2 regions of the Brevundimonas sp. FV1ps31S genome follow, and region 2 is predicted to be linked to the other one. Evidence: predicted binding sites of a transcription regulator. Region 2 holds the regulator's gene; the other holds the start of a gene.
The links. Region 2 encodes HrcA, which represses chaperone genes, less so after heat shock. Its sites were predicted from a motif close to GTTAGCANTCNNNNNNNNNGANTGCTAAC; they were not measured.
Positions count from the first base shown of each region.

Region 1 (10,860 bases), 130 kb from region 2:
CATCAGCCAGGCCGGAACCAGCCAGCAGACCAGGAAACGGACGGCAGGCTCGGCGCGGCGGCTCCATCCGGCGGCGACGGCGGCGGGCAGCAGCAGGGTCGCGGGGAAGAAGAGCAGGGGCGCCAGCAGCAGGTACATGCCGGGGAAGCCGGCGTGGCTTTCGTGGGCGCCGGCGATCTTGGGCGCCAGGTCGCCGCCGATGGCCTCGCGCCAGAAGCCGCCGTCGGTGGCGATGGTGATGGCGATGGCCCAGGGCCCGACCATCAGGGCCACCAGCGGCAGGCCCCAGCCCCAGCCCAGTCGGCCCAGCCATTTCACGTCGCGGTCCCAGATCGACAGGGCGAGGATCGCCAGGGCGACGACCAGCAGGCCGATCGGTCCCTTGATCAGGATGGACAGGCCCAGTCCCAGCCAGAACAGCAGCTTGTGCGGCCGGATCGGCCGCTCGCCGGCCCGGGTCGCCATATAGATCCGCGCCAGGGCGGCCATGGCCAGGGTCGTGGCCCCGCACAGCATGGCGTCGGTCTTGGCGATGCCCGCCTCGGTCGACAGGAGGAAGGTTGCGCCCAGGATGGCCCCGCCCATCAGGCCGACCCGGTTGCCGAACAGGGCCGCCCCGGCCCAGGCGGCGGCCCAGGCGGCGAGCATGGCCCCCAGCAGCGAGGGAATACGGTAGGGGGCGATCTCGCGGTCCTCGACGTCCGAGGTCAGCGACACGGCGGCCGCCTGCAGCCAGTAGATGCCGACCGGCTTCTTCCAGCGCGGTTCGTCCTGATAGCGGATGTCGACATAATCGCCGGTTTCCAGCATCTGCGACGTGGCCTGGGCGAACCGGCTCTCGTCGCGGTCCAGCGGCGGCAGCAGCAGCAGGCCGGGCAGGCCCGCGACCAGCGTCAGCAGGGCGGCGAACAGCGGCCCCCTCCAGCCGGCGATGCGGCGATCCAGATCGAAAGTCTTCATGCGGCGATCCTTACACGCGGACCGGCCCGTCGTCAGCCGTCTCCCATAAGCCGTCCATCTCGGCTATGGAGCGGCGATGACCGTCGCAACTCCCGAACTCATCCCCGCCGTCTCTGTCGTCGTGCCCGTCCACAACGAGGCGGGCGCCGCCGTGCCCCTGGCGCGCGAGATCGCCGCCGCCTTCGCGGGCCGATCCTATGAGATGATCTTCGTCGACGACGCCTCGCGGGACGCCACCCTGGCCGAGCTGAAGGCCGCCATGACCGAGCTTCCGGCGCTGCGGGTGCTGGCCCACGCCAGCAATGCGGGCCAGAGCCGGGCCGTGCGCACCGGCGTCCTGGCGGCGCGCGCCCCGGTCGTGGTGACGATGGACGGCGACGGCCAGAACCCGCCGGCCGACGCCCCGCGCCTGGTCGAGGCCCTGCTGGCCGCCCCCGCCGACGTGGGCCTTGTCGGCGGCCGTCGCGCCAAACGCCAGGACAGCGAGGCCAAGCGCCAGGCCTCGATCTGGGCCAACCGCATCCGCCGCCGCCTGCTGGGCGATGACGCCGACGACACCGGCTGCGGGCTGAAGGCCTTCCGTCGCGACGTCTTCCTGCGCCTGCCCTATTTCGATCATATCCATCGCTATCTGCCGGCCCTGATGATCCGCGAAGGCTTCCGCAACCAGTATCTCGACGTCGACCACCGCCACCGCGAGACGGGCCAGTCGAAATACACCAACTGGGGCCGGCTGCGGGCCTCCTTTTCGGACCTGCTGGGCGTCATGTGGCTGAAGACCCGCTCGCGCCAGCCGGGCGCGATCTCGGAATTCTGACATTGGCGCAGGCGGCGTTCGGGCCCCCTCCGTCTCGCCGCTGTGCGGCGATCCACCTCCCCCAAGGGGGAGGATTTCGGTCATCGCATTCCTCCCCCCTTGGGCGAGACAGAGGGGGTGCGTCGTCGGGCGCCGGCGCCAAACAAAAAGGGCGGGACCTCTCGGTCCCGCCCTTCTGCATTTCAGCCTGAGCTGGAGTGGACTTAGAAGTCCATTCCACCCATGCCGCCCATGCCGCCCATGTCAGGCGACGAGGCGCCGCCCAACTTCTTGGGGGCGTCGGCGACGGCGGCTTCTGTGGTGATCAGGATGCCGGCCACCGAAGCAGCGTCTTGCAGGGCCGTGCGGACCACCTTGGCGGGGTCGATGACGCCCATCTTGACCAGGTCGCCGTATTCTTCGGTCTGGGCGTTGAAGCCGAACGAGGCGTCTTCGTTTTCCAGAACCTTGCCGACCACGATCGAGCCTTCGACGCCGGAGTTTTCGGCGATCTGACGGATCGGAGCCTGCAGGGCGCGACGGATGATGGCGATGCCGGCGTTCTGGTCGGCGTTGTCGCCCTTGACGTCGGCCAGGATCTTGGAGGCCTTCAGCAGAGCGATGCCGCCGCCCGGAACGATGCCTTCGTCAGCCGCGGCGCGCGTGGCGTTGAGGGCGTCGTCGACGCGGTCCTTCTTTTCCTTCACTTCGACTTCGGTCGAACCGCCGACGCGGAGAACCGCGACGCCGCCGGCCAGCTTGGCCAGACGTTCCTGCAGCTTTTCCTTGTCGTAGTCGGAGGTGGTGTCTTCGATCTGGCGCTTGATCTGGGCCACGCGGGCTTCGATGGCTTCCTTCTCGCCGACGCCTTCGACGATGGTGGTGTCGTCCTTGGTGATCGAGACCTTCTTGGCCTTGCCGAGCATGTCGAGGGTGACGGTCTCGAGCTTGATGCCCAGGTCTTCCGAGATGACCTGGCCGCCCGTCAGGATGGCGATGTCTTCCAGCATGGCCTTGCGGCGATCGCCGAAGCCCGGCGCCTTGACGGCGGCGACGCGCAGGCCGCCGCGCAGCTTGTTGACCACCAGGGTGGCCAGGGCTTCGCCTTCGATGTCCTCGGCGATGATCAGCAGCGGACGGCCCGACTGCACCACGGCTTCCAGGATCGGCAGCATGGCTTGCAGCGAGGTCAGCTTCTTCTCGAACAGCAGGATGAGGGGCTCTTCGAGAACAGCCTCCATCTTGTCGGCGTTGGTGATGAAGTAGGGCGACAGGTAGCCGCGGTCGAACTGCATGCCCTCGACGACGTCGACGGTGGTGTCGGCGGTCTTGGCTTCTTCGACGGTGATCACGCCTTCGTTGCCGACCTTGGCCATGGCCTGGGCGATCAGTTCACCGATTTCCGAGTCGCCGTTGGCCGAGATGGTGCCGACCTGGGCGATTTCCGAGTTGTTCGAGACCGGCTTGGACTTGGACTTGATCTCTTCCAGGACCAGGGTCACGGCCTTGTCGATGCCGCGCTTCAGGTCCATCGGGTTCATGCCGGCGGCGACGGCCTTGAGGCCCTCTTGCACGATGGCCTGAGCCAGAACGGTCGCGGTGGTGGTGCCGTCGCCCGCCTTGTCGTTCGTCTTCGAAGCGACTTCGCGGATCATCTGGGCGCCCATGTTCTCGAAGGCGTCTTCCAGCTCGATCTCTTTGGCGACCGAGACGCCGTCCTTGGTCGAGCGCGGTGCGCCGAAGGACTTCTGGATCACGACGTTGCGGCCCTTGGGACCGAGCGTCACCTTGACGGCGTTGGCGAGGACGTTGACGCCGCGCAGCATCTTGTCGCGCGCGTCGGTGTTGAAATGTACGATTTTAGCGGCCATGCGGGCTGCTCCTATCTAGATGGATTGATTGAAGAAACGCGAACGGGTGCTTAGGACAGCACGCCCAGGACGTCGGATTCCTTCATGATGATCAGGTCTTCGCCGTCGATCTTCACTTCCGTGCCCGACCACTTGCCGAACAGGATGCGGTCGCCGGCCTTCAGTTCCAGAGCATTGACCTTGCCGGTCTCATCGCGAGCGCCGGGGCCGACGGAGACGACTTCGCCTTCCTGCGGCTTTTCCTTGGCGGTGTCGGGGATGATGATCCCGCCCTTGGTCTTGGATTCTTCTTCAACGCGCTTGACCAGCACGCGGTCGCCGAGCGGACGAAACGCCATCGGTTCTCTCCTTGTGTTCCCCCGGACGGGGGCGACTTGAAAACGGTGGGCCAGCCTCCCTTCGATCACCGTTTTGGCAGCCGACCGACGAGAGTGCTAACGCGAGCGGGAGTTAGTCAGAGCCGGGGCCAGCGTCAAGGCGAGCCGCCACTCCGGGCGTGCGAAACTTCCGCGACAGGTGAACCCCAAATGAACGGCCGGCTCCGGGCCTGTTCAAGCGGGGACTGGCAGAACCGTCTCAACGCTGGAGCCCGTCCAAACCCGGACGCGCGAAACCCGGCCCGAAAATAAAAGGAGACGACCATGTCCAAGATGCTGAAGATCACCGCCGTCGTCGCCGCTCCGGTCGTGGCCATGACCCTGATGGCCGCCCCGGCCTCGGCCCAATCCTACCGCGACCGTGATCGCGGGGACGACAACACCGGCCGCAACGCCTTGATCGGCGCCGCGGTGGGCGGCCTGGCCGGCGCCCTCTACGGCAACGGCGACGGCAGCTATATCGCCGGCGGGGCTCTGGCCGGCGCGGCCCTGGGCGCCGCGGCGTCCAATCGCGGCTCGGGCTGCGAATATTATCGCGGCGGCCGCTGCTACCGGAACCAGGGCCACTGGGAACGCGAGCACGGCATCAACAGCCGCGACCCGCGCTGGGAGCAGCGCCGCGACTATCGCGACTATCGCCGGGACCAGCGCTATGACCGCCGGGATGACCGCCGCGACTACCGCCATGACCGCCGCTGGTAAAAGGCGGGTCGGATGAAGAAGGGGCGTCCTGCGGGGCGCCCCTTTTTTGTTACGCCGCGTCCTGGCGGGGTCCCCAGTGTGGGAAGGGATCCTCCAGTTTGGCCCAGCCCTTCGGGCCGCGCTCCATATCGAACCTGGTCAGCAGGGCGGCGTCGAACAGGGAGGTCAGCAGGTCGCGGTTCATGTCCTTGCCGATCAGGACGATCTCCTGACGGCGGTCGCCGTAGGGCTGACGCCAGACCGCCTCGATCGCCTTCAGCCATTCGGGATTGTCGTCAGGCCAGCGCTCGCGCGGGGCCGAGGCCCACCACAGACCGCCCCACTCATGCTCCGTCACCGCCCCAGCCTGGCTCCAGGATCCGACATAGTCCATACGGTTGGCCAGCCAGAAGAAGCCCTTGGAGCGCCAGACGCCGGGCCATTCGCGGTTCAAAAGATCGTAGAGACGCTGGGGGTGGAACGGCCTGCGCGCCCGATAGACGAAGGTCGAGACGCCGTATTCCTCGGTCTCGGGCGTCACCTCGCCGCGCAGGGCCTGGGACCAGCCGGCGGCCTGTTCCGCTCGGTCCATGTCGAACAGGCCCGTGCCGATCACCTCATCCAGAGGCACGGCGCCCCGCACCGCCTCGATGATCCGGGCGCGGGGATTGAACTGGGTCATCATCGCCTTCAGCGTCCCGAGCTGGGTCGCATCGAGCAGATCGCACTTGTTCAACACGATGACGTCGGCGAACTCGATCTGGTCGATCAGCAGATTGGCGACCGTGCGCTCGTCGTCCTCGCCCAGATGTTCGCCGCGGGTCTTCAGCCGGTCGGTCGAGGGATAGTCGCGGTGGAAGTTGAAGGCGTCCACCACCGTGACCATGGTGTCGATCCGGGCCAGGTCCGACAGGCTGAAACCGTCCTCGTCGCGGAAGTCGAAGGTGGCGGCGACCGGCATGGGTTCGGAGATCCCGGTGGATTCGATCAGCAGACAGTCGAACCGACCCTCGCGCGCCAGCTTGCCGACCTCGATCAGCAGATCCTCGCGCAGGGTGCAGCAGATACAGCCGTTGGACATCTCCACCAGCCGTTCCTCGGTCCGCGACAGGTCCGCGCCGCCGCCGTCGCGCACCAGGGCGGCGTCGATGTTCACCTCGCTCATGTCATTGACGATCACCGCGACCCGCAGCCCGTCGCGGTTCGACAGGATGTGGTTCAGCAGGGTCGTCTTGCCGGCCCCGAGGAAGCCGGACAGGACGGTGACGGGCAGTGTCTTGAACTCGGACACGAAGGCGCTCCACGGCTGCTGCGCCGAGCTTGACCACAGCCGGGCGACTATGAGAGTTACGTTATAGTATAACACGCATAGTCAGCAAGGTTTTCCATGGCGGTCGGCTCAGTCGTCCAGGGGCAGGCGCCCACGGTCTTCACCACCCTGTTCGAGCCGCAGGTGCGGATGGCGATCTGGTCGAGACCCAGCCCCATGCCGCCCGACACCCCGCCTCCGGCCGACTTCACCGCCGACTGCGACGGGCGCTGGATCGCCCCATCGGGTCCAGCGCCCGAGTGGTTGCTGCAGGATATTCAGGGACTGGGGGAGATCGTGGCGGCGATCAGCGGATGCGAGACCTGGCGGGCGCGATGCGAGACCGTGACCCGGCGCGCCTGCCCGCGTTTCCACCAGGACGCCGTTCCGGTGCGCTTAATCGTCGCCTATGAGGGGCCGGGGCCGGAATGGGCCTTCGCCGGCGAGATCGGCGAGGATCTGGACGGGCGCAAGACCGGCACGCGTCGTCGGGTCCGCACCCTTCACCCCGGCGACATCGCCATCATCAAGGGCACGGCGCCGGGCTGGGCGGCCTGGCCGGAGTTTCCGGTGGTTCTGCACCGCTCGCCGCCGGCCGGAAGACGCGCGCCCCGGCGCGTCCTGACGATCGACGCCACGCCGGACTGCGAGGAACGGGTTTGATCAGGGTCGCGAACGGGCGCGTCCGATCAGGCCGAGATGAGTCACGCCAAAGGCTTCAGGCGATTTCAGACCATATCCCAGGGCGCGGTCCAGGCCGATATGGACCAGCCAGATCAGCGCCACGGACGTCGCTGACGGAATGGACGCTGCGACCCCCACGCCGCCCAGCAGGAGAGGTCCGATCAGGCTGTGCGCCAGATTATAGACCAGGGCGCCGAAACGCGGCCCCGCCAGATAGGCCGCGAAACTGACGTCGGGAACGAGAAACAGGACGGCGAACAGTATCCAGCCTGCGTCCATATGGGCGTAGGCGACGAGGCCGGCGCCGAACAGCGCCACGCCCTCAAGCCTTTGCCAGGCTGCTGCGACGACGCTCACTGAGACAGACGCCTCATCAGGCCGGCCGTCGAGGGGTCCAGATCGGCGGACGGTCCGCCGGCGGCCACGTCCTTCAGGATCGCCTTGGCCAGGACCTTGCCCAGTTCGACGCCCCACTGGTCGAAGCTGTTGATGTCCCAGATCACGCCCTCGACGAAGGTCTTGTGCTCATAGAGGGCCAGCAGGGCGCCCAGGGTCTCGGGCGTCAGACGGTCCATCAGGATGGCGGTCGAGGGGCGGTTTCCGGTGAAGGTCCGGTGGGGCGCCAGACGGGTCGCCTCTTCCTCCGACAGGCCCTGGGCCAGGCCTTCCGCCTTGGCGGCCTCGGTGGTCTTGCCCAGCATCAGGGCCTGGCCCTGGGCCAGGGCGTTGGACCAGAGGGGAGATTCCGGCGCGTCCGCATGGGTCTTGGCCACGATCACGAACTCGGCCGGGACGATCTGCGGCCCCTGGTGGATCTGTTGGAAGAAGGCGTGCTGGCCGTTGGTGCCGGGCTCGCCGAAGACGACGGGGCAGGTCTGGCGCGTGACGGGGGTTCCGTCGCGATGCACGCGCTTGCCGTTCGACTCCATCTCCAGCTGTTGCAGGAAGGACGGCAGGCGACGCAGGGCGTGGGCGTAGGGGGCGACGGTGCGGGCGGGCCGGTTCAAACCGTCGACGTTGAACACCTGGGCCAGGCCCAGAAGGATCGGGGCGTTCTGCTCCAGCGGAGCCGACACGAAATGGTGATCCATGGCGGCGGCGCCCGCCAGCATGGCTTCGAACGCGTCCCAGCCCAGGGCGATGCCGCACGACAGGCTGACCGCCGACCACAGCGAATAGCGGCCGCCGACCCAGTCCCGGAAGGCGAAGGTGCGGCCGCAGCCGAACTGGGCCGCCTTTTCCGGCGCCGCCGTCACCCCGATGAAGTGTTTCGTCATCCCTTCGGCCGGCAGGGACGCGGCCAGCCAGGCCTTGGCCGCCTCGGCGTTGGCCAGGGTTTCCTGGGTGGTGAAGGTCTTGGACACGACCACGACCAGGGTGGTTTCAGGATCCAGGCCGGTCAGGGCCTCGGCCATGTCGCGCGGGTCGATATTGGCGACGAAGCGCAGGTCGATGGCGGGGTCCAGAGGGCGCAAGGCGTCCCAGACCACGCGCGGCCCCAGGTCCGACCCGCCGATGCCGACGTGGACGATGGCCTCGAACTTTTTGCCTGTAGCCCCCGCCTCTGCGCCCGAGCGCACGGCGTCGGCATAGGTCTTCATGTCCGCCCGCACGGCGTCCACCTCGGCCGAGACCGGCTCGCCCAGGGCCTTGAAGTCGGCGCCGGCGGGGGCGCGCAGGGCGGGGTGCAGCACGGCCCGGCCCTCGGTCAGATTGACGGCCTCGCCGGCGAACAGGGCAGCGCGGCGGCCTTCGACGTCGCTGGCGCGGGCCAGATCAAGGCAGGCCTCGAAGGCGGCGTGGGTCCAGCTCTGTTTCGACAGGTCCAGATACAGGCCCGCCGCCTCGACCGACATCCGCGCCAGACGGCCGGGATCGGCGGCGAACTGGTCCACGATACGGGTCTTGCCGGCCGTTTCTGCGGCGGCGTCGAAGGCGGTCCAGGCGTCGTTGCGGGTCATCGGTCGTCCTCGGGAGGAGAAGTCTGGGGAGTGAAGGAAGGTAAACACTCGTTTACGGGTCGGGCGTATGCCGGTTCAACGTCCTAGCCGACGCTGAAACAGGAAGTCACCCCATGTCCTGCGGCCTTGCTCTCACGATCGCCCTGACCCTGTCCAATCCCGCCGTGGCCCTGGCGGCCGATCAGCCCCCTGCGGCGGCCGGCGCCCCCGTCTCCGTGGCGGCCGAGCCCCTGTTCGCCGACATCGTGGCCCGGTCCGGGAGGCTGAAGGCGATGGTCGACGGCTGGGCGGCGGCCAGGGCCGTCGACGACGCCGGCTTCTTCACCAGTCAGGCCTTCGCCGGCTTCAAGGCCCAGGCCGAACAGCTGGCGGCCCTGGACCTGCAGGGCCATCTGATCCTGAAGGAACGCGGCACGGACGGGGACCTGAAATGCATCCTGCGCGGCATTTCCGAGGACATGCCGAAAAAGGTCGAGGCGGTCCAGGCCGCGGCCACGCCCGCCGAACGCGCCGAAGCCCTGTCGGACCTGTCCTATCTGCTGAACGACAACGTCGAGGTCATCACCGCCCCGCCGCAGCCGGAAGTCTAGGGGCGAAACCCCGACTCCCGTGGGTTGCGGGGGCGACGGCGCGGGTGCAGGCTGGGGAAAACCGTTTCCGGAGTCCCCATGACTGGTCCTGCGACCCTGATCGCCGTTGCCGCATCAATGGCCGCGTCAATGGTTGAACCCGCGACCGTTCCGCTCGGCGCGGTGCGCGGGGCCGAGCCGGTCGCCCTGGCGCAGCGGATCCTGCCGCCGGAGACGGCGGCGCGGATCGAGGGCGGCCTGGTTGGGCGACAGTGGGTTCCCGGTCAGAGCTATTTCATCCGCTTCGACGAGCGCCCGAGCGTCCATTCGGACGGCCTGTGCCGCCGCACCTCCCACGTCGGCTCGGCCGGGGCGCCGCGCGTGGGCGAGGAGGCGGCCGACGACACGCCGCTGGCGCTGACGCCCTTTCAGACCGTCGTCTTCTACGCCCCGACCTATCCGAACCGCGCCTCAGACGCGGGGTGTCTGTCCGAGGGCGGCTGGATCGGCGCCCCGGAGCGCGAGCTTGAACCCACCCTGCGGATGCTCGACCGGCTGACGCGGGCGATGGCGCGGGCCGCCGGCCGCGACGAACTGGGGTTCGCGCTGTCGTGTCGTTCGGACAAGCCGGAAGATTGCGCCGATCCGCGCCGCGCCCTGGCCGACCTGCCGCTGGACCGGCTGCTGGGCGTTCGGCTGAAGAACACCGTCTACCATGAGGAGCCGAGCGAGGGCCGGGTGCGGGTTCGAAAGATGCAGCCGGTCGTCGACGACCGCTGGCCCGAGGCCGAGGTCCATTTTGACAGCACGCCGCCGGACGGCCAGTCCTGGAGCGTGGTGCTGAAGGGGATCGACCGCCTGGAGGCGGTCGAGATTCAACGGACGCTGGTCATCCGCCACTGAGCCGGCGCATCCGACGCTCGCCGCGTCTTCACCGTCCCGTCAGCGCTTCGACCACCACTCCCTCGGTCAACAGTTGCGGCAGGATGCGGGGCTCGCCGCCGCCTGCGGGATAGAACAGATAAAGGGGCACGCCCGAGCGGCCGTGACGCTCCAGTTCGCGGCTGATGGCGTCGTCGCGGCGGGTCCAGTCGCCGACCAGATAGAGGGTGTTCGACGCCTTCAGGGCCTCTGCGACGCGGGGCGAGGACAGGGCCGCCCGCTCGTTGATCTTGCAGGTGACGCACCAGTCGGCGGTGAAATTCACCAGGACGGGACGGCCGGCGGCCTGGGCGGCGCGAACGGTCTCGACCGACCAGGGGGCGGCGGCGAGGGGGCCGGGCTCGGCCGCCGACGTTGAACGTGGCTGGGTGGCGGCGAGACCGGTGAAACCGATGGCGAAGACCAGGGCCAGGGTGGCGGCGACGGCGCTGACCACGGCGGTCCCGCCCTCGGCCCGGCGCGCTTGGTTCACGCCGGACAGCCACAGGCCGAAGGCCAGCATCAGGCCCGCAGCCAGGACCAGGGCCAGGGCCTCGGGCCCCGTCTGGCGCGAAAAGACCCAGACCAGCCACAGGGCCGCGCCGTACATGGGGAAGGCCAGCAGGGCCTTCAGCCGCTCCATCCACGGCCCCGGCCGGGGGAAGCGCCGCAACAGGCCGGGCGACAGGCTGATCGCCACATAGGGCAGGGCCAGGCCCAGGCCCAGCATC
Region 1 covers NZ_CM178735.1:3,509,010-3,519,869, reverse strand. The annotation lists gene ACVPT3_RS16885 (ArnT family glycosyltransferase) at 1-960, opposite strand, end outside; gene ACVPT3_RS16880 (glycosyltransferase family 2 protein) at 1,037-1,777, shown strand; gene groL (chaperonin GroEL) at 1,981-3,627, opposite strand; gene groES (co-chaperone GroES) at 3,678-3,965, opposite strand; gene ACVPT3_RS16865 (hypothetical protein) at 4,269-4,706, shown strand; gene zigA (zinc metallochaperone GTPase ZigA) at 4,756-5,976, opposite strand; gene ACVPT3_RS16855 (DUF1826 domain-containing protein) at 6,073-6,657, shown strand; gene ACVPT3_RS16850 (DUF4260 domain-containing protein) at 6,658-7,035, opposite strand; gene pgi (glucose-6-phosphate isomerase) at 7,032-8,639, opposite strand; gene ACVPT3_RS16840 (hypothetical protein) at 8,753-9,229, shown strand; gene ACVPT3_RS16835 (hypothetical protein) at 9,359-10,111, shown strand; gene ACVPT3_RS16830 (protein-disulfide reductase DsbD family protein) at 10,140-10,860, opposite strand, start outside.
Region 1: a site for HrcA is predicted at 4,038-4,066, ahead of groES (co-chaperone GroES). Genes of this name have one in related genera too.

Region 2 (10,860 bases):
GCTCGACAACGGCTTCCACACCGACCTGGCTATACCCCGCGCGGCTCTCGAAGCGCGCGGGGGGCCGTTGGGACAGGCCGTTGCGACCCTGGCGTCGGGCGACTGGATCCTGATCGGCTGGGGCGACGCGACCTTCTACGTCGATCAAAGCCCGATCTCGGACCGCCTGCCCGACGGCGCGCGCGCCTTCTTCCGACCGGGCAATCCGTCCGTCCTGATGCTGGACCCGGAGCGCCAGGATCCCCGCGAAGGATACGTCGCCGACCGCCGCGTAAGCCTTAGCCTGACGCCCGTCGCCTTCGACCGCATGGCGGGGCGGATCGAGGATTCGCTGGACCTGTCGAGCGGCGCCCCGCGTGTCGCCGCCGCCCGCCCCGGCGATGACGCCCGCTTCTTCGCCGGCCGAGAAACCTTCTCAATCCTGCACCTTTGCAACCACTGGACAGCCGGGGTGCTGAACGCCGGCGGCGTCACGATCCGTCCCGCCCGGTCGGTCTTCTCAGCCGAAGTGATGCGGTCCGTCAGAGCGGCGGAACTGGACAGGGCGGCTCCACGCGCCTAGACCGCCCGACTTTCGCTTATCCGGCCGGGTCCGAGCCCCGGCGGGCGAACAAGAAGGAGCGGCCGATGGCCCACAAACAGCATACCCGCAACTCCTCCGGCCCGGCCGGTCCCAGCCAACGTCAGCTGCGCGCCGGCGAACTGATCCGTCACGCCCTGGTCGACATCCTGCGCGAGGAGGACATCCACGACGAGGCCCTGGTCGGGGTCTCCGTCACCGTGACCGAGGTTCGCCTGTCGCCGGACCTGAAACACGCCACCTGTTTCGTCGAACCCCTGGGCGCCGGCGTCGAGGCCGCCCCGACCACGGGCCATGAGAGCGAGATCATCAAGGCGCTGAACGTCCACGCCAAATTCCTGCGCGGCCAGCTGGGCCGCCGGCTGGACATGAAGTTCACCCCCGACCTGCGCTTCCGCCACGACGAAAGCTTCGACGCCGCCAGCCATATCGACCGCCTGTTCGAAGACCCCCGCGTCCGCGCCGACCTGGAACGCCGCGACGACGAAGAGGGCGACGCTTAATGGCTCGGCCTCAAGTAGCGCTTAGCGCGATAGGCCCAGCGTCCCGGCCTCAAGTAGCCCGAAGCGCGGTAGGCCCAGCGTCCCGGCCTCAAGTAGCGCTTAGCGCGACAGGCCCAGCATAATGGCCCGCAAGAAGAAGGGCGACGTCGTTGACGGCTGGGTCTGCCTGGACAAGCCGTTCGAGATGGGCTCGACCGAGGCGGTCAGCCGCATCCGCCGCCTGTTCAACGCCCAGAAGGCCGGTCACGCCGGGACGCTGGATCCGTTGGCCAGCGGCATCCTGCCCATTGCGCTCGGCGAGGCGACCAAGACCGTGCCGATGATGATGGAGGCGCAGAAGGTCTATCGCTTCACCATCAACTGGGGCGTCTCCACCGACAGCGTGGACCGCGAAGGCGAGATCATCGGCCGGTCCGACGTTCGCCCCCCGGTCGAGGCGGTGAAGGCCGCCCTGCCCGCCTTCATCGGCGAGATCGACCAGACGCCGCCCCGCTTCTCGGCCATCAAGGTGGACGGCGCCCGCGCCTATGACCTGGCGCGAGACGGGGTGGAGTTCGAGCTTCAGGCGCGCCGCGTCACCATTCATTCGGCCGAGGTCACGGACGCGCCGGACGCCGACCATGTCGAACTGACCATCCGCACCGGCAAGGGCGTCTATGTCCGGTCGCTGGCGCGCGATCTGGCGGCCGTCCTGGGCGCCGAGGGGCATGTTTCGGCCCTGCGGCGCGAGCGGGTGGGACCGTTTCATACCGAAAACGCCGTGACGCTGGATTTTCTCGAGGATTTGGTGCATAGGGGCGCCGCCTCGGAAGGCTTGCTTCCCGTTGCGACCGCCCTGGACGACATCCCGGAGCTGGCCGTGACGGATCAGGACGCCTTCTCGCTTCGGCAGGGACGCCCGATCGTTCTGCTCCCCCGTCAGGTGGAAACCCTCAAGACCCGTCTGTCGGACGGTTCGCGAACGGTTTCAGCCTTTCAGGGCCAGACCCTCGTCGCACTCTGTCAGTTGCGGGCCGGCCGGTTAGAACCCGACCGCGTTTTCAATCTTTCCTGATCGCCTGATCAGGGGACTCCAACCCGGCCTCAAGTAGCGCGAAAGCGCGGTAGGCCACCAAGGGAGACTACGATGTCGGTTACTGCTGAACGCAAGCACGAGATCATCGCCGATAACGCCCGCACCGCTGGCGACACCGGCTCGGCCGAGGTTCAGGTCGCGATCCTGTCGGAACGCATCTCCAACCTGACCGAACACTTCAAGACCCACAAGAAGGACAACCACTCGCGTCGTGGCCTTCTGAAGATGGTGTCGCAACGTCGCCGTCTGCTGGACCACCTGGTCAAGGTCGACGCCGCTCGCTACCAGGCGCTCATCACCAAGCTGGGCCTGCGCCGCTAAGGCGCCGGATCAGTGTAGAATACGCTTTCGAGGCGCGGGCGGTCACGTCCGCGCCTCGTTGTGCGACTAGAGACGACCTGTGCGCCGCAGGACTTACGGCGCAGTTGCGAGGGCCATGCCGGTCCTCTCCCGGTCGACCGCGATGGCGCGGCGACCTCTGGATCGAAGGACTGAACGCCGACGCATCCGCCCCCAATGATGGGACCCCGCACGGAATACGCCGTCCGGGATACGAAAGACGAAATATGTTCGATATCAAACGCAAGACGATCGAGTGGGCCGGACGCCCGCTGACCTTGGAAACGGGCCGCATCGCCCGCCAGGCCGACGGCGCCGTGCTGGCGACCTACGGCGAGACCGTGGTTCTGGCCACCGTCGTCTATGGCCGTTCGCCCAAGCCCGGTCTGGATTTCTTCCCCCTGACCGTCAACTACCAGGAAAAGACCTTCGCCGCCGGCAAGATCCCGGGCGGCTATTTCAAGCGTGAAGGCCGTCCGTCGGAGAAGGAAACCCTGGTTTCCCGCCTGATCGACCGTCCGATCCGCCCGCTGTTCGTCAAGGGCTTCAAGAACGAGACCCAGGTCGTCATCACCGTGCTGCAGCACGACATGGAAAACGATCCGGACGTGCTGGGCATGGTCGCCGCCTCGGCCGCCCTGACCATCTCGGGCGTGCCCTTCATGGGCCCCATCGGCGCCGCGCGCGTCGGCCTGATCGACGGCGAACTGGTTCTGAACCCGACGGTCGACCAGATCCCGGCCTCTGACCTGGACCTGGTGGTCGCCGGTACGCAAGACGCCCTGATGATGGTCGAATCCGAAGCCAAGGAGCTGTCGGAAGAGAAGATGCTCGAGGCGCTGATGTTCGCCCACGCCGGCATGCAGCCGGTGATCGACGCCATCATCGATCTGGCCGAACACGCCGCCAAGGAGCCCTTCGACTTCCAGGCCGAAGACCACTCCGACGTCGTCACCTCGATCAAGAAGCTGGTCGGCGAGGACATCAAGTCCGCCTACACCCACCCCGGCAAATATGACCGTCGTTCGGGCGTCGATGCGGCCAAGAAGACCGCCGCCGCCGCCCTGGTGAAAACCGACGAGAACCCCGAGGGCGTCGACAGCTCCAAGTTCGCGGCCGCCTTCAAGGAATGCGAAGCCGACGTCCTGCGTCGCGACATTATCGAGAACGCCCACCGCGTCGACGGCCGCGCCCTGGACAAGGTCCGCGCCATCGTGTCGGAAGTCGGCGTCCTGCCGCGCACCCACGGTTCGGCCCTGTTCACGCGCGGGGAAACCCAGGCCCTGGTCGTCGCCACGCTCGGCACCGGCGAGGACGAGCAATACATCGACAGCCTGCAGGGCACCTATAAGGAAAGCTTCCTGCTGCACTACAACTTCCCCCCCTATTCGGTGGGTGAAGCAGGCCGCATGGGTTCGCCCGGCCGTCGCGAAATCGGTCACGGCAAGCTGGCCTGGCGCGCGATCCGTCCGATGCTGCCGTCGAAGGAAGACTTCCCCTACACCATCCGCCTGGTCTCCGAGATCACCGAGTCGAACGGCTCGTCCTCGATGGCCACGGTCTGCGGTTCGTCGCTGGCCCTGATGGACGCCGGCGTGCCGCTGATCCGTCCGGTCTCGGGCATCGCCATGGGCCTGATCCTGGAGCCGTCGGGCGAGTTCGCCATCCTGTCGGACATCCTGGGTGACGAAGATCACCTGGGCGACATGGACTTCAAGGTCGCCGGCACTTCGGAAGGCATCACCAGCCTTCAGATGGACATCAAGGTCGCCGGCATCACCAAGGAGATCATGAAGCAGGCCCTGACCCAGGCCTCGGCCGGTCGCCTCCACATCCTGGACGAGATGTCCAAGGCCATGGACGCGCCGCGCGCCGAACTGGGCGAGCATGCGCCGAAGATCGAAACCATCAAGATCGCGGTCGACAAGATCCGTGAAGTGATCGGTTCGGGCGGCAAGGTCATCCGCGAGATCGTCGAAAAGACCGGCGCCAAGATCGACATCGGCGACGACGGCACCATCAAGGTCGCCGCCAACGACCAGGAAAAGATCGACGCCGCCAAGGCCTGGATCCAGTCCATCGCCTCGGAACCGGAAGTCGGAACCATCTATTCCGGCAAGGTCGTCAAGGTCGTCGATTTCGGCGCCTTCGTGAACTTCTTCGGCGCCAAGGACGGCCTGGTCCACGTGTCCCAGATCGCTCTGGAACGCGTCGCCAACCCGGCCGACGTCCTGTCGGAAGGCCAAGAGGTCAAGGTCAAGTTCCTGGGCTTCGACGATCGCGGCAAGACCAAGCTGTCGATGAAGGTCGTCGATCAAACCACGGGTGAAGACCTGACCGACAAGATCAACGCCGAACGCGCCGGGCGCGGCGAAGAGCCCCTGTCGGACGACACCGGCGGCCGTCCGAAGCGCGAAGGCGGCGGTGATCGCGGTGGCGATCGCGGTCGTCGTCGTCGCGACTAAGCCCTAGGCTCGTCCGAAAACAGAAAGGCCCCGCCGGCGACGGCGGGGCCTTTTTCTTGGCTTGAGTCAGGAGCGGCATTCCGCCGGCGCATCACCGTCCCGTTCCCACAGCTTGCAGGACCGGTCGATTTCCCCCTGGATCAGGTCACAAGGATTGGCGACGTTGCACGGCGGGCGGGTCGCGGGGCTGACCTGGATACACCGCTCGACCAGGCGTGCGGCCGCGGCCTCGCCGATCTGCGCGCGACAGGGGGTGTCGCTGGCGGGCGCCCGTTCCGGCCTCATGTCCGGTCCCTCCGGGATACCAGTCTGAGGCTCCTGAGGCGACGCCGGAGGCTGGGCTGGCGCAGGTAGGGCTGATGGAGTTGGGGCTGGCGGCTGGGCGGGCGCCGCAGCCGAGGCGGCGGGAGCGGCCGCAGGGGCCGGTTCGGCCGGTTCGGCCGGCGCCTCGGCGCGCGGCTGGCAGGCGGACAAGGCCAGGGCGGCGGCGAGCGCGGTGCAGGCGAACAGGGAGGCGCGCATAGGGTCTCCGGGACGTCGAACGGGTCACCGACACGATGACCCGTTCCCTGAACGCGCGAAACCTCTTATCGGCGCACAGCCTCCAGCGCCGCCTTTTGCAGGGCGAACAGTTCGGTGCAGCCGATCTCGGCCAGAGAGAACAGCCGGTCGAACTCGGCGCGGGAGAAGCCGCGCTTCTCGCCGGTGGCCTGGACCTCGACGATCTGGCCTGCGCCGGTCAGGACGAAGTTGGAATCGGCTTCGGCCTCGGAATCCTCTTCATAGTCCAGGTCCAGCACCGGCACGCCGTCGCAGACGCCGCAGGATACGGCGGCCACCTGGTCCAGGATCGGGTCGGACTTCAGCACGCCTTCGTCGCGCAGATAGTTGAGGGCCGAGGCCATGGCGACCCAGGCGCCGGTGATGGAGGCGGTGCGGGTGCCGCCGTCGGCCTGGATGACGTCGCAGTCCAGCACCACCTGGCGCTCGCCCAGGGCCTTCAGATCGACGACGGCGCGGAGCGAGCGGCCGATCAGGCGCTGGATCTCCTGCGTCCGGCCCGTCTGTTTGCCGGCGGCGGCTTCGCGGCGGCCGCGGGTGTGGGTGGCGCGAGGCAGCATGCCGTATTCGGCGGTGACCCAGCCCTGGCCCTTGCCGCGCATCCAGCCCGGGATGGTCTCCTCGACCGAGGCCGTCACCAGGACCTTGGTGTGACCGAAGGTGATCAGGCACGAGCCCTCGGCATAGCGGTTGACCCCGGTCTCGATGGTCACGGGACGCAGTTGGTCGTCGGTGCGTTGCGAATGGCGCATGAGATGAGTCCTTGGAAGCCGAGGCCGCGGTGCTTATCCTGAAACCGTGAGCCTGTATGCCCCCAAAACCCCGCCGTTCGACGGCGCCCAATCCCCGGGCATGGCTCTTGCCGGACTGGCGGGGCTGGATGCGCGCGCCCGCGACATCTTCCGACGCATCGTCGAATCCTATCTGGAGACCGGCGAGCCGGTCGGGTCACGCACCCTGTCGCTGGGCGGGATCGCCCTGTCGCCGGCCTCGATCCGCAATACGATGCAGGACCTGACCCTGGCCGGTCTGCTGGCCTCGCCCCATACGTCGGCGGGACGGATCCCGACCCATGCGGGCCTGCGCCTGTTCGTCGACGGCCTGCTGGAGATCGGCGACCTGACGAAGGAGGAGCGGCGAGAGATCGACGGGCGGCTGGCCGGGCGGGGGCGGAATTTCGAATCCGCCCTGGACGAGGCGTCGAACCTGTTGTCCGGCCTGGCGGGAGGCGCGGGCGTGGTGTCCAGCCCCGTGCGCGAGTCCGGCGTCAAACATGTGGAGTTCGTGGCTCTGGGCGGGGATCAGGCCCTGGCGGTCATCGTCGCCGACGACGGCACCGTCGAGAACCGGATCATGACCCTGGCGGCCGGGGTCACGCCCTCGACCCTGGTGGAAGCCTCCAACTTCCTCAACGCCCGTCTACGCGGCCGGCCCTTCGCCGACGCCAAGCGCGAGATGACCCAGGAGCTGGAGATCGCGCGGCGCGAGCTGGACCAGACCGCCGCCCGCCTGGTCGAGGACGGGTTCGCCGCCTGGTCCGGCGGGCCGGACCGCGAGCGCGCCCTGATCGTGCGGGGCCGCGCCAACCTGTTGCAGGACGGCGAGGGTCTGGCGGACCTGGAGCGGGTGCGGGTCCTGTTCGACGACCTGGAGCAGAAGGAACAGCTGATCGGCCTGCTGGACGGGGTCGATTCGGCGCAAGGCGTGCGAATTTTCATCGGCGCTGAAACGCGGTTGTTTTCACTTTCGGGTTCCGCCGTGATCGCGGCGCCCTATATGAGCGGCCGACAGCGGGTTCTGGGCGCCATCGGCGTCATAGGCCCCGCTAGGTTGAACTACGCCCGTGTCATTCCGTTGGTGGACTATACCGCCCGGGTGCTGGGCCGGATGCTGGACGGGAACGACAAGTGAGCGACAAGCCCCTTAACGACGACTTCAACGAACTGGACGCCGACATGGCGGAAACCAACGCCGAACACGGTCTGGACGCCGATCCTGCCGACAATCTGGCGCCGCTGGACGCCGTCATCGCCGAGCGTGACGAGTGGAAGGACCGCGCCCTGCGCGTCGCCGCCGAGATGGAGAACCTGAAGCGGCGCGCCGAGACGCAGCAGAACGACGCCCGCGCCTTCGCCATCCAGCGCTTCGCCAAGGATCTGCTGGGCGTGGCCGACAATCTGGAGCGCGCCCTGATGGCCGCGCCTAAGGACACCGACGGCCCGACCGTCGCCCTTGTGACAGGTCTGGAAATGACCCAGAAGGCCCTGCTTCAGGCGTTCGAGACCAATGGATTGAAGCGGGTAGCGCCCGAGGCTGGCGAGGCCTTCAACCCCCATCTGCACCAGGCCATGATCGAACAGCCGTCGGACACGGTTCCGGGCGGCGCCGTGCTCCAGACCATGCAGTCCGGCTTCGAACTGTTCGGCCGCACCATCCGTCCGGCCATGGTCGTGGTCGCGGCCAAGGGGTCCGGCGCGCAGGCGTCGAATCCCTATGGCGCCGCCTTGGCGTCCGAAGGCCAGGCCTTCGACGGCAAGGCCTGATCTTCAGGACGTGAATGGTGAGTGGTGAGCTGCGGTGTCTCCGCAAGCCGCTCACCTCTTTCTCACGACTCTCGATTCACCAGCCCCCTCAGAACTGGCGCCGCCACCCGCCGATCAGGGCGAACTCCGGCGCCGCGTCGGCGACATGGCGCGGTTCGCGGCTGGCGACGGCCTGGACCGAGAGGCTTGAGCCGTCCCACAGCCGACGCTCGCCGCCCAGGATGAAGTCGATCTGACGTCCGCTGGGCGTGGCCGAGAAGCTGCGGCGCGAATAGGTCAGCGGGTCGAAATATTCGACTGGCACGTCCGCCAGCCAGGCCGAGAAGGTCCCGCGCTCGATCCGCAGCGGCTGCGACACGGTGAAGCTGATCCGGTCGCACAGGACCGTACACCCCGTCAGCAGGGCCAGCCGCCAGTTCGAACTGATCGCCGCCTGGTCCGTCGACAGGAAGCGGCCTTCCGTCTCGGTCGCGCCCATTCCGACCTCGCCGATCAGGGTCAGGCCGGGCCGCAGGGCCCAGTCGCCGCCGACCGCATAGAAGTTGGTCCGCGACGGCAGGGCGAAGTCCGATCCGCCCGGCAGGAAGGCGCCGAGCGGGCCCAGACGCTCGTCCAAGGTGCCCAGGCTGAGCGACAGGCCGCCGTCGGCGCCGCGCCAGGCCAGGGTGGCGCGGCTGTAGGTCGAGGCCTCTTCCTCGACCCGGCGCAGGGGCATGCGGCGGTCGCCGCCGCCACTCTCGGCCGCCAGGGTCAGGGCGCCGAACCGGACGGCGCCGCGCACGGCGTGATCGACCTGGGCCAGGGCGGCGAAGCCGTCGCCGGCTGCGCCGTCGAACGGCGAGGACGCGCCGCCGCGGCCCTGCCAGGTGGCGAAGCTCAGCCGGCCCATCTCCAGGTCCAGCATGGCCTCCTGACGGGGCTCGTCGCCCAGCCAGGGGGCGTCGGTCAGGTCATGGCGCGGGGCGATGGGTTCGGGCGTCGGGAGCGGCTGGGAGGCCGTCAGGTTCAGCCGGCCGCCGTTGGGCAGGGCCAGCCGGGTGGTCGCCGTGCGGCTGGGTTCGAACGGGGCCGCCTGATAAGAGCGGCTGGGCGCCGTCGGATAGGCTGCACCTAGCTGGACCGCGAACATCCGGTCATAGCTGTCGAACAGCACCGTCCCTAAAGCGGTCTGACGAGCGAAGGCGTCGCCGAAGGCCGGGCCGACGAAACTGCCCGGCTCTGTCTCGGCGACGATAGAGGCGCCGTCGGCCATGGGAACCGAGGTGGCGCCCGCTGGCTGGAAGGCGCGGGCCATGTCCAGCAGGCCGCGCCCATAGACGATGTCGGTCCCGGCGTCGCCGGCGTCGCGCGCCGTGTCGATCAGGATGGCCAGGGCTTCGCGCGCCGACAGATTGGGGAAGGCGTCCATCAGCAGGGCCAGGGCGCCCGAGACATGGGGCGCCGAGAAGGAGGTGCCGTTGATCCGCCAGCAGCTGGTCCCGTCGCAGCCGGTGATGACGTCCTCGCCCGGCGCCGAAATATAGGCGGCGGCCGTCACCCCCGCGCGGTTCGAGAAGTCGGACATGAGGTTGGTCTCGCCGTGGGAGCCCACGGCGATGACGGCGCCGGCGAAGCGGGGATCGACCGCATACTGGGCGGGCCAGCCGGGATTGGCCTCGCCGTCATTGCCCGACGAGGCGACGATGACCGCCCCCGAACCGACCGCGCGCAGCAGGGCCGCCTCGAAGGCCGCGCCCAGCCGGTCGTCGCCGCCCAGCGACATGTTGATGATCTTGACCCCGTTGGCCACGGCGAAGTCCAGGGCCCGGACCAGGTCCGAGCTGCTGAAACAGACGTCGTCGTCCTCATCCTCGCAGTCGGAGATGTCGGCGCGAATCGACAGGATGGTCGATTCATAAGCGACGCCGACCGTGCCCGTGCCGTTGAAGTTCGAGGCGATCACGCCGGACACCAGGGTGCCATGGCTGTCGGTCGCGACATAGGGGGTGTTGCGGCCCACAACCACGTCGGTCGAGGCGCTGGAGATGCGACCGACCAGATCGGCCTGGCTGTTGCTGACGCCGGAATCGACCACGGCGACCGTGACGCCGTTCCCGGTGGCGCCAGCCTGCCAGCCGGCCTCGGCCTTCATATTGGCCACGCCATAGTTGCGCAGATATTCGCTCGACGTCACCGAGGGCGGCGGCGGCGGGGGTGGCGGTGGCGGAGGAGGAGGAGGAGGAGGGGGTGGAGGGGGCGGAACGACCGGCGTCACGGCTCCACCCCCGCCGCCGCCGCCGCCACAGGCCGCAAGGGGAAGGAACAACAGACCTGCACCCAGCAGGATCGCTCTACGCCACTGAGAATTCGCCACCTTCACCCCTCCATGACACACAGCCCGCCGCAGTGTGTCACATCAGGAACAATTCAACCTCTTAAAGATTCGTCGAAGGCGGCGAGCAGTCTGGCCCAGCCGTCCTTGGCGTCCGCCTCGGCGTAGCTGGCGCGGTAGTCGGCGTGGAAACCGTGGGGCGCATCCGGATAGACGACGATCCGGCTGTCGGTCTGGCCGGCGCGTGCCAGGGCCTCGCGCATCCGTTCGACGCTGGCGAGGGGGATTCCCTGGTCCTGGCCGCCATACAGGCCGAGGACCGGCGCCTTCAGGTCGTCGGCCAGATCCACCGGCCAGGGCTGGCCGGACGAGACCTGCACCGGGGTTGCATCGGGAGCGGGCGCCAGACGGCCGTACCAGGCCACGCCGGCGCCGATGACGGCGAACCGCGCCGCCGCCTGCCACACCACCTTGCCGCCCCAG
Region 2 covers NZ_CM178735.1:3,638,214-3,649,073, reverse strand. The annotation lists gene ACVPT3_RS17485 (DUF2459 domain-containing protein) at 1-562, shown strand, start outside; gene rbfA (30S ribosome-binding factor RbfA) at 628-1,083, shown strand; gene truB (tRNA pseudouridine(55) synthase TruB) at 1,205-2,137, shown strand; gene rpsO (30S ribosomal protein S15) at 2,210-2,479, shown strand; gene pnp (polyribonucleotide nucleotidyltransferase) at 2,725-4,962, shown strand; gene ACVPT3_RS17460 (hypothetical protein) at 5,029-5,484, opposite strand; gene rph (ribonuclease PH) at 5,550-6,275, opposite strand; gene hrcA (heat-inducible transcriptional repressor HrcA) at 6,376-7,434, shown strand; gene grpE (nucleotide exchange factor GrpE) at 7,479-8,066, shown strand; gene ACVPT3_RS17440 (S8 family peptidase) at 8,155-10,239, opposite strand; gene ACVPT3_RS17435 (dienelactone hydrolase family protein) at 10,473-10,860, opposite strand, start outside.